2 regions of the Pseudoalteromonas sp. NCIMB 1079 genome follow, and region 1 is predicted to be linked to the other one. Evidence: predicted binding sites of a transcription regulator. Region 1 holds the regulator's gene; the other holds the start of a gene.
What was found. The regulator ArgR, encoded in region 1, controls arginine synthesis, uptake and breakdown. The targets are predictions, from matches to a motif close to ANTGAATANNTATTCANT.
Positions count from the first base shown of each region.

Region 2: the regulator ArgR is predicted to act here: its motif matches at 3,722-3,739, upstream of ABX891_RS00375 (aspartate aminotransferase family protein).

Region 1 covers NZ_JBEWZA010000001.1:806,911-812,732, forward strand. Annotated here, with positions in the region: gene ABX891_RS03750 (Fe(3+) ABC transporter substrate-binding protein) at 1-484, shown strand, start outside; gene ABX891_RS03755 (ABC transporter permease) at 484-2,115, shown strand; gene ABX891_RS03760 (ABC transporter ATP-binding protein) at 2,116-3,165, shown strand; gene ABX891_RS03765 (Dyp-type peroxidase) at 3,214-4,113, shown strand; gene argR (transcriptional regulator ArgR) at 4,121-4,588, opposite strand; gene mdh (malate dehydrogenase) at 4,814-5,746, shown strand.
Region 2 covers NZ_JBEWZA010000001.1:80,984-86,805, reverse strand. Annotated here, with positions in the region: gene ABX891_RS00400 (SDR family NAD(P)-dependent oxidoreductase) at 1-598, shown strand, start outside; gene ABX891_RS00395 (putative quinol monooxygenase) at 598-954, shown strand; gene ABX891_RS00390 (HP1242/YdcH family protein) at 1,017-1,259, opposite strand; gene ABX891_RS00385 (anthranilate synthase component II) at 1,810-2,391, shown strand; gene ABX891_RS00380 (HDOD domain-containing protein) at 2,435-3,595, shown strand; gene ABX891_RS00375 (aspartate aminotransferase family protein) at 3,975-5,180, shown strand; gene astA (arginine N-succinyltransferase) at 5,266-5,822, shown strand, end outside.

The sequences.
Region 1 (5,822 bases):
AGCGCAAACTAAAGAGTGGCTTGAAGGTGTTAAGGCTAATTTAGCACGCAAGCCTCAAGGTAACGATCGTGCTCAAGTTAAAGCTGTTAAAGAAGGTTTATGTAACTTGGCATTAGGTAATAGTTACTACCTTGGCAAAATGCTAGAAGATAAAGAACAAAAAGGTTGGGCAGAGGCCGTAAATATTAACTTTCCGAATCAAGTTAATCGTGGCTCACACATAAATGTATCGGGTGCGGTTATTACCAAATACGCTAAAAACCCTGAAAATGCATTAAAGCTCATAGAATATATGACCGACAGCAAAGCACAAAACATGTATGCCTCATTAAATATGGAGTATCCAGTTAAGTCGGGTGTTGAATTATCAAATTTGGTTGCCTCTTGGGGTAGCTTTAAAGAAGACAGCTTGCCACTTGATGAGATTAGTAAATATCGTCCGTTAGCACTTAAGCTAATTGATGAGGTGAAGTTCGATCTTTAATGACTAATAAATTTAAGCTGTCTAAATGGCAGCTCTTTGCGTGGTCGACTGGCTTAATACTATCGGCCCCGTTGTTTTTTCTTATTTTTGAATCTCTACAAGGTAGCTCTGAGGTGTTTTCTCACCTGTGGGATACCGTACTTTGGGATTACATAACCAATACCGTATTGTTAGTTTTAGGTGTTTGCGTCCTGAGCTGCGCCATAGCTTTGCCGCTTGGGTGGCTAACGGCTTACTGTAGTTTCCCGGGTAAAAAACAGTTTGAATGGGCACTTATGCTGCCCCTTGCTATGCCTACCTATATTATTGCCTATGTATACACTGATTTATTAGATTATGCGGGCCCGGTGCAAATAGCACTGAGAGAATGGTTTGGCTGGCAATCACCTAACGACTATTGGTTTTTTGATATACGAACATTACCCGGCGCCATAGTTATGATTGCCTTGGTACTTTACCCGTATTTATTTTTAATTTTTAAAACAGCCCTTCGCGAGCAGTCATTCAAATTAGTACAAGCTAGTCAGTTAATGGGGTTATCTCCTTGGCAAAGCTTTTTTAAAGTCAGCTTAGTGCTCTCTCGTGGGGCAATTGTGGCGGCTCTTGCACTTATTAGTATGGAAACCATGGCCGACTTCGCAACAGTGAGTTATTTTGCCGTAAGTACATTAACAACTGCCGTATACGATACGTGGTTTGGTTATTACTCACTTACAGCGGCCGCTAAAATATCGGGTGTGATGTTACTGCTGTTATTTTTAGCATTAATGGCAGAGCGTTTTAGTCGCCGAAACCAAGCGGTATTTGAGCGCCAATCAAGTGTAAATAGCGAATCTCTCTATGTATTAAAAGGAAAGTCTGCTTGGCTCGCAACGGCATTTTGTAGCTTTATTTTACTTATCGCCTTTTTAATCCCTATTGCAGTACTTATAAATTATGCCATTACCTACTTTGATAAAGCATGGGATGTAGAGTTTTTTAGTTACGCTTGGCAAAGTTTAAAGGTGGCGGGAGTTGTAAGTGTTATAACCATTACATTGAGTGTTTTTGTGGTTTTTTATCAGCGTGTGGCAAAGCAAGCGTATCCGCTTATTCCTGGGCGTTTAGCAAGCACAGGTTATGCGTTGCCAGGAACTGTACTCGCTATTGCGGTTTTATTACCTCTTACATTATTAGAGAACACTATTAACACAGCACTCGAGCCGTATAACTTAGACATTGGCTTACTGCTTACAGGTAGCATTCTTACTATTATTATTGCTTATATTGTTAGGTTTTACGCCATTGCACACGGAGCAATTGAGTCGAGTTTTTTACGTATTAGTCCATCACTTGATATGGCAAGCCAATCAATGGGTAAAAGCCAAGGGCAAACGCTGCGTTTAGTGCATCTACCTTTACTGCGAAGAGGGTTACTCACTGCTGCCTTATTGGTATTTATTGAATGTATGAAAGAGTTGCCAGCTGCGCTATTGCTCAGACCGTTTAATTTTGAAAGCTTAGCTACTCATGTATTTCAGTATGTGAGTGATGAGCAATTAGAGCTTGCTTCAATATCTGCATTATTTATTGTTATTGTTGGGTTTATTCCTTTGTACTTTATTAATCGTTCTATGGAGCAGCGTAGTTAAATGAGTAGTTTAATTTTACAAGGCGTGAGCTATCACTATAACGGCACAAAGGTTATTCACGATTTAGATTTAACAGTGGGTAAAGATGAAATTGTTTGCCTACTCGGGGCGAGTGGATGCGGCAAAACAACCACATTAAAAGCGATTGCAGGTTTAATTGAAGCCAAGCAAGGGTCTATTTTTATAGACGGTAAATTAGTGAGTGATGAGCAATCGTTTGTCTCACCTGAGCATCGTAACATCGGCATGATGTTTCAAGACTATGCGTTGTTTCCGCATTTAACGGTGGCAAATAATATTGCATTCGGGCTTGGTAATATGAGCAAAGCTCAAAAGCAGCAACGCGTTGATGAAATGCTTAAGCTTGTGCATTTAATTGGCTGTGCTGACAGGTTTCCACATCAGTTATCGGGTGGCCAACAGCAACGCGTCGCTATCGCTCGTGCATTAGCTTATAAACCTAGTTTATTACTCCTTGATGAGCCCTTTTCAAACATCGACACACAAGTACGCTTTGAATTAATTGCCGATATACGTCGAATTATTAAAGCAACTCAAGTATCTGCTGTGTTTGTTACACACTCAAAAGAAGAGGCATTTGCGTTTTCAGATACACTTGCCATTATGCATCGCGGTAAAATTGAGCAACAAGGCACGCCTGAGCAGCTTTTTGCAGCTCCATGTTCAAAGGAGGTTGCAGAGTTTCTGGGTCAGGGCATATACTTAAGCGCAGAAGTGTTAACCGCAACTGAATATAAAACACCATTTGGTTTAGTCGAATCTTATGTTGAGAGTAAGTATAATGTAAGTGCAGGGCTTATATATGTGCGCCCTCATCAAATAGAATTAGTGGCAGATAACCAAAGTGACAAATTCAGCAAGCGAGCTACAATTATAAGTCGTCGCTTTATTGGTTCGGCGTATGTTTATTCGCTTGTTATTGATGAACAAGAAATTGAAGTTGCTGCACAATATGGCCAGTCATTTGAAAATAATGATCAGGTTATAATAAAAATAAAACCTCACACGGTGAATTTTTTCGAATCGTAATTAATTTGTTATTCGCTGTGTTTTTATCTGTAAAACTAAGGAATAACAATGGCGCAAGCGCAATCAGGGATTTGTGCTGAAGCAAACTTACACGGTTTGCACTTATTTTTTAATGTGTTTGATGGTCAAGACGAATCACTTCGCGCAAAGTTAAAACAAGCAAGCGCTATAGAAGAAGAATTTAGCGATCAATTTTCAGAATCAATGCTCTCTTGTATGGTTGCTATTGGTGCGCAATACTGGCCGCATATCCTCCCTGAATACATTCCAAGCGAATTACAGAGCTTTCCCAATATAACCCATAGCGATCACCAAATGAGTGTACAACCGTGTGATTTATTTGTGCAAATTCGCTCTGACCGTGAAGACGTTAACCATTTATTTGCGCTGCAAATTTTAAAATTATTTGCCCCCGATGTAGAGCTGGTGGAGCAAATTCGGAATTTTCGCTTTTTAGATGGTCGTGATTTTAACGGTTTTATTTATGGTGGCGACACCGCACATGGAAGAAAAAAGCGCGCTACGGCTTTAATCAGCAACCCTGGTAGCTTTGAAGATCAGGGGAGTTATATTCATGTTCAGCGTTATAAACATGATTTAACTATGTGGCAGCATTTATCATTGAGTGAGCAAGAGCAAATAATGGGACGTACGCGTCTTGATAACACGCTAATTACCCCAGCGATCGAAACCAGCCATGCTTCGCGAAGTGAGCTAAAAGACGGAGACGGACAACCGCTACTATTAAATCAAAGCATGCCTTATGGCGACGTGTATGAGCAGGGAATGTTATCAATTACATGCGCTTGTACGGGCACCGCGTTTGAAAAAGTACTTAATAGTCGTTTAGGGGAAGGGGATTGCTACGACCACTGGCTTGATTTTACTCAAGCCGATATGGGCTCTGCTTTCTTTGCACCTTCAATAGGGTTTTTAAAACAAATTTAATTTGCTATTAAACCGTATCAAATAAAATGCGAACGCGTTCAAGAGTTACATCTATTTCAGATATTTTAGCAGGAGCGATAAAAATAGTGTCATCGCCGGCAATAGTTCCTAGTACGCCATCTGCTTTACCTAATGAATCTAATAAACGTGCAATAAGCTGAGCAGCACCTGGGCTGGTACGAATGATGATCATCATTTCGTTGTGCATAATGTCGATTACTAATTGGCGTAATGGGCTTTTAGCCGTAGGTACACCCATTTCAGCAGGTAAGCAGTAAACCATTTCTTGTTTGGCATTGCGTGTGCGTACAGCGCCAAATTTACTTAACATGCGTGATACTTTACTTTGGCTTATATTGTCAAAACCTTGATCTTTTAACGCATCAACTATTTCGCCTTGAGAGCCAAAATTTTCTTCTTTTAATAGTGATTTAAATGCTTTTACCAGTGCTTCTTGTTTATCTTGTGGTTGCATAGTCTTTATTCGTTTTTGTTATTTATGCCGCAAATTCTACACAAAAATGAATAATTATGCAGCAGTTGTTTAGTTAACTTGCCAGTTTGATGCGTTAAATCACATAAGTTTACGACTATGGTCGAAAATATACTTGAAATAGACAGGATAAATTTGTTTTTAGTCGCTAATTTCATTATCTTAAGAGCCACAAATGTTTCCTACCTCAAATTACGGAGAATTCCAATGAAAGTTGCTGTATTAGGTGCTGCAGGCGGTATCGGCCAAGCGTTGTCTTTATTATTAAAAACAGGCTTACCAGCTGGCTCTGAATTATCACTTTATGATGTTGCACCAGTAGTACCAGGTGTTGCGGTTGACCTTTCTCACATCCCAACAGATGTTAAAGTTGCAGGCTTTGGCGCAGACGATTTAAATAAAGCGCTTGAAGGTTCTGACATCGTTCTTATCCCAGCGGGTATGCCACGTAAACCAGGTATGGATCGTGCTGATTTATTCAATGTAAATGCTGGCATCATCAAAACTTTAGCAGAAGGCATTGTTGCCAGCTGTCCTAAAGCGTTAGTAGGTATTATTACTAACCCAGTAAACGGCACAGTTCCAATTGTTGCTGAAGTATTCAAAAAAGCAGGTACTTACGACGCTAAACGCGTATTCGGTATTACTACGCTTGACGTTATTCGTTCAGAAGCATTTGTTGCTGAACTTAAAGGCGTAGACGTAGCAACTGTAAAAGTACCAGTAATTGGTGGTCACTCAGGCACAACTATTCTGCCTCTACTTTCTCAAGTTGAAGGTGTTTCTTTCACTGATGAAGAAGTTGCTGCACTTACTCCACGTATCCAAAATGCGGGTACTGAAGTTGTAAATGCTAAAGCCGGCGGTGGTTCAGCTACGCTATCTATGGGTGCTGCTGCAGCTCGTTTTTGTATGTCTTTAGTTAAAGGCCTACAAGGTGAAGAAGTTGTAGATTACGCTTACGTTGCTGTTGAAAATGGCGATGCAGAGTACTTTGCACATCCAGTACGTTTAGGTAAAAACGGCGTAGAAAAAATTCTTTCTTACGGCGAACTAAGCGCATTTGAAACAAAAGCAAAAAATGACATGCTTGAAACTCTGAAAAAAGACATCAAAGAAGGTGTTGATTTCATGGCGTAATAGCCGCTTTAAGCAACAAAAAAGCCTGCATTTGCAGGCTTTTTTATTGCTCAGAATTAATGTCACACTGTGTAAC
Region 2 (5,822 bases), 730 kb from region 1:
CTTGGCCGAAAATAATAACCAGCTCGACGTGCTAATTAATAATGCAGGCGTTTATCAATTAGTTGATGCTACAACAATTGATGGTCTTGATGCTCGCTTTGTTGTAAACACGATTGCGCCATATCTTCTTACAAAACTATTATTACCTGTTCTTGGTCATGATTCGCGAGTGGTTAATGTATCATCAGCTGCGCAATCAAGCGTTAACTTAAATGCACTTATAGGTAACACTGAACTTTCTGATAGTGCGGCTTATGCACAAAGTAAATTGGCTATTACTATGTGGTCACGTCATTTAGGGCTTGAGCTTAAAGATACTGGGCCATTAGTTGTATCGGTAAACCCTAAATCGTTACTGGGAAGCAAAATGGTAAAAGACGCTTACGGTATAGATGGTGGGGACTTAAAAATTGGCGCAGATATTTTTTGTCGCGCAGCGCTTAGTGATGAATTTAAAGATGCCGCAGGCCTGTATTTTGATAACGATACAGGACGCTTTGCGCCTCCTCATGTTGATGCACTTAATAATGCTAAAAATCAACAACTAGTAGATACGTTAGACAGTATTTTAGCACAGCTTAAATTAGGTAAAGCATAATGAAAAATCATGTTACCTGGACAGTACAAGGCCAAATTAAAGAAGGTAAATACGATGAGTTTTTACTGGTAATGGCACAGTTAGTTACTTTGGCTAAAAGTGAAGCGGGCACTTTAGTGTATGAGTGGGCAGTAAGTGAAGACAAGCGCAATGTACATATTTACGAGCGTTACCAAGATGAAGATGCTGCTAAAGCGCACCTTGCTGGTTGGGACAAAAGTGGCCCACTATTTTTAAGCGTAGTTGATATGGATAAAATAACGGTATTTAGTCAACTATCAAAAGAGTTTGCGCAAGCCTTTGCAGGCCCAAGCAGTGTATTTATGAAACCTGTGGGTGGCTTTGTAAAGTTTTAGAGAAAATACCCATTGTTGATCTAAAGAGCTCACCTCATCAGTGAGCTCTTTTTTTAGTGGCATTACTGCTCTTGCTGCAAGCGTTCGTATAGCCAATCTTTTAGTTCTGTACGTTCGTGTTTTAGTTGATGCATTTGCTCATCGCTTATGGGCGCATCTTTGAGCTCTAATACCCTAATCTCTTTATCTAGCTTGTCGTACTTATCTGCTTTTTTTGCAAATTCAGTATCGCTTTCATTTAACTCGGCAATGGTCTTTAAGTACTCTGGAAAGTCATTTGTTAATGAGTGGTCTTCGCCTAACATATTCGCTCCTTAGTAGGATATAAATGAGCTCACAAGTAAGTGAGTTGTATAAGTGAATTACTGCCTTTCATATAATACACTGGGGCTTACATAGATATAATTCAACCATCGAGCCACTAATTTGATGTAGCGCAAACAATCTGTTTATTTTGCTCAGTAAGGCATTTCACCAAAGTATTTAGTAGTGCGATCAATAAATGCACGTACTTTAGAGGTCAATAATTTATTGTTGGGGTATACAGCCTACGTAGGTGTATTAACTAGTCGTAAAAAGCTTAGGGTTCGATATTATTACTCAAGGTGCAAGGAATCTCTGGCTAGAGAAAATAAATTTAAATATCATCATGATTCAATACGTTAGTAAATCTCTTAACCAGAGTTCAAGTTAAGTAAACCAATACCCGCTAAAGGCTTTTAAGCATTTTAGCTAAAAGAGTTAATTTTTAACGCTTTTTGCTAATTTATGTTGGTTAATTAATAGTGGTAGAATGCAGCACTTAGTACCACTTGTGTAAAGTAGTGGTCAATAATTTATAAGGTCTGTTGTGTAATGCTGTTGATGATCGATAACTACGATTCGTTTACTTACAACTTAGTGCAATATTTTCAGCGTTTAGATCAAGACGTTTTAGTAAAACGTAATGATGAGCTAAGTATTGCACAAATAAAACAGTTAAACCCGCAGCACATCGTGTTATCGCCAGGGCCATGCACCCCTAACGAAGCGGGTATTTCACTAAATGTTGTTGAGCAACTAAAAGGGCAATATCCTATTTTAGGGATTTGCTTGGGGCATCAAACTATCGCACAAGCTTTAGGTGGAGATGTAATTCGTGCTAAAAAAGTAATGCACGGTAAAACATCACCCATAGTTCATACTAATAAAGGGGTGTTTAAAGGCTTAGCTAATCCGTTAACGGTATGTCGTTATCATTCTTTAGTGGTTAAAGCGCAAACTCTGCCTAAAGAGCTTGAAGTAACCGCATGGACTCAAACTGAGCAAGGCGAGTTTGACGAAATTATGGGGTTGTTACACAATGAACTTGCTATCGAAGGTGTGCAGTTTCACCCCGAGGCTATTTTAACTGCTCAAGGCTTAGAACTGCTTGATAACTTTTTAACTCGCTTCTAATGTTATAATACACATAGCATTTTATACTTTATTAATGGATGTCATGACTGAACTTGTAGCCCAGCAGCGTACTGCCAAAATACTAAGCCAACGAGCTCATGACTTATTGCTTGGGCATAGCTTTGCGCATCAGCAAATTGGTTTCATTCATACATTAGATATAGATTACGGCGAACCCATGAAGCAGCGTACCTTGCTTCAGGTTGAAGTGGCCGCACAGAATAAACGCCAGCAAAGCAGTACTGCACATCATAAGTACCGCGCTCAAGCCAGTGAGCAACTGCACAAAACAATTGAAACAGCTATATATAAGCAGCTCGAAGATATAGATGGCGTAATTCATAGCACCATAGGTATTGAAGATGGCATTGCGAATATACTCGATATATTAGCGGTAAAGTCAGCGTCGGTAGGGCGTTTAGAGCCATTGGTTAATGATATAAATTGGTTGGGTAGGGAGTTAGTAACGCTCGTTAATTTACCTTACTATCGTAATCAACGTAGTAAAAACACGTCTGTAAAAGTAGATAAGCCATCGCTCGCCCTTCGTTATATTGGCCTTGATAACTTACAGCTAGTTATTCCTACATTTGCTGCTCGTCATTGGATGCCACATAGCACCGAACCATTTTCGTTATTAAAACGTCGTTTACGTGACAGTGCCATGGCAAACGCCATTGCTGCGCAAAAAATTGCACAAATTAATAATGTAAATGACGTTCATGCATTTACCCTAGGTATGCTTTTAGATGTAGGGCGAATTGCATTAGTGCGCTTGTACTTAAAAACGTTTGAGCAAATATGGCAACGTAAAGTACAGCTAGCCCGAAATGAAAACCAAAAAGATTTACACACCGCTTTATTAGAGCTTCAGCCCGACCCGCTATTTTTAACTACTCTACTTAGCAATAAATCGATAGAAGTAAGCGCTAAGGTAATAGACAAAATGGCTTTTAAATATTTACCGTTTAAAGGGGTAATGCAGCAGCTAGTAAATGGGGTAGATAAGGGCGATACATTACTGCCATTAACAGAAGTAATGCTAAAGGCACGGTGCTATTCACAATATCTTAATTTAAAAGAACATCAACTTATTGAACCTGATGAAGCTCTAAGCTGGTTTTCGCACTTTAAGTTCACTAAAACGGAACTAAAAACCCTCCAATCGAGTAATTTTACCAATTTAGCTATTCAAATTGACTAAAAATCTGAATTTTTTGTTAATTTTTTTGCGACTAACCATTCATTCTCATCTTATTGTTATATTACATATTTGCCGATTAAAGCGTGTGCGCCTCTGTACTCATGCGGTTAGTTGCCTAAAAATAAGCATAAATAGCTATGCAAATAGTTATTCACTATCTATGAAATAATATCTTTAGCCCTTTATTTTCAAGGGATACATGAAAGTTTTTAACGAGACAGATATAAGTAATTCTGAAATAATGTGCGTCTGAAAATTGAACCACAAAGCAATTTTGCGCAATTATCAGGTTACTGATCTTGCCTATAAAGTTGGTTACAAATATTAACCAAACACCTATTTTGATGTTTTGTGTTGCTCACAATTAAGAGGAAATAAAATGACAGTCAATCGCGAATTATTTGATCACGTAATGGTTCCTAACTACGCACCTTCAAGCGTAATTCCTGTTCGAGGCGAAGGCTCTCGCGTATGGGATCAACAAGGTCGAGAGTTTATCGACTTTGCTGGTGGTATTGCAGTTAACTGTCTTGGCCATTGCCACCCTGCATTAGTAGGCGCATTAAAAGAGCAAGGCGAAAAAATCTGGCATCTATCTAACGTAATGACCAATGAGCCGGCACTTCGCCTAGCTAAAAAAATGGTTGATGCGACATTTGCTGAAAAAGTTTACTTTGCCAACTCTGGCGCAGAAGCAAACGAAGCCGCGCTTAAATTAGCGCGTCGTTTTGCACTTGATAAGTTTGGCGCAGAAAAATCACAAATCATCGCGTTCAACAAAGGTTTCCACGGTCGTACATTCTTTACCGTAACTGTTGGCGGCCAAGCTGCATATTCAGATGGTTTTGGCCCTAAGCCTGGCGACATTGTACATTGCGATTACAATGACCTTGCTGCTTTTGAAGCACTTATCAGCGATAAAACATGTGCCGTAATGATGGAACCTCTACAAGGTGAAGGCGGTATTGTTTCACCAACTGATGAGTTTGCTCAAGGTGTTCGCGATTTATGTACTAAACATAACGCACTGCTTATTTTTGATGAAGTTCAAACAGGTGTTGGCCGTACTGGCGATTTATACGCATACCAAGGCTTAAACGTAGTACCTGATATTTTAACTTCGGCTAAAGCACTTGGCGGCGGTTTTCCTATTGGCGCTATGATCACAACAACTGAAATTGCACAGCACCTTAAAGTAGGTACACATGGTTCTACTTATGGCGGTAACCCGCTTGCGTGTGCTGTTGCAGAAGCTGCATTTGATACAGTAAATACTCCAGAAGTACTTGCTGGCGTAAAAGCAAAAGCCGCATTATTTAATGAATTACTTAGCGCGGTTAACGAAAAATACAACGTATTTAGCGAAATCCGTGGCCAAGGTTTATTAATTGGTGCAGTAGTGAACGAGCAATACAAAGGTCGTGCAAAAGAGTTTTTAGTGGCAGGTACTGAGCAAGGCCTTATGTCATTAGTTGCCGGTGCAGACGTAGTACGTTTCACTCCATCTTTAGTAATTCCTGAAGCGGACATTCGCGAAGGTATGGCACGCTTTGAAAAAGCAGTAGCAAGCGTAGTAAACGCATAAGCTACCTAAGCCAACCAATTAAGGGCAAGCACTGCTTGCCCTGCAATTCCTATTTACCGTTATTTATAAGGGAGCAAGCGGACTCATGATGATCCTTCGCCCAATCCAGCAAAATGATTATTCAGCATTACTGAAAATTGCCCACGAATCTGGGCATGGTTTTACGTCTTTGCCTTTAAATGAAGAGCTATTACAAAAAAAGATCGACCATTCAGTAAGCTCATTTGCTAAACAAACGTCACAACCTGGTGACGAAGGCTACCTGTTTGTTCTTGAAGATAGCGAAACCGGTGATGTTGTAGGTACGTCTGCAATTGAAGCTGCGGTAGGGCTTGATGATGCATTTTATCATTATCACTTAAGTAAAGTGATTCACTCTTCGCGTACATTAGACGTATACAAAGCCGTTGATATTTTAACGCTATGTAACGACTACACAGGTGCTACAGAGCTTTGCACATTGTTTTTAAAAGATGGCTATCGTAAAAATTGTAACGGTAAGCTACTTTCAAAAGCGCGCTTTATGTTTATAAAACAGCATCAAGAGCGTTTTGCACAAACAGTGATCGCAGAAATGCGCGGTGTGTCTGACGAAAACGGCAGTAGCCCTTTTTGGCAGTGGCTTGAAGAGCACTTTTTCTC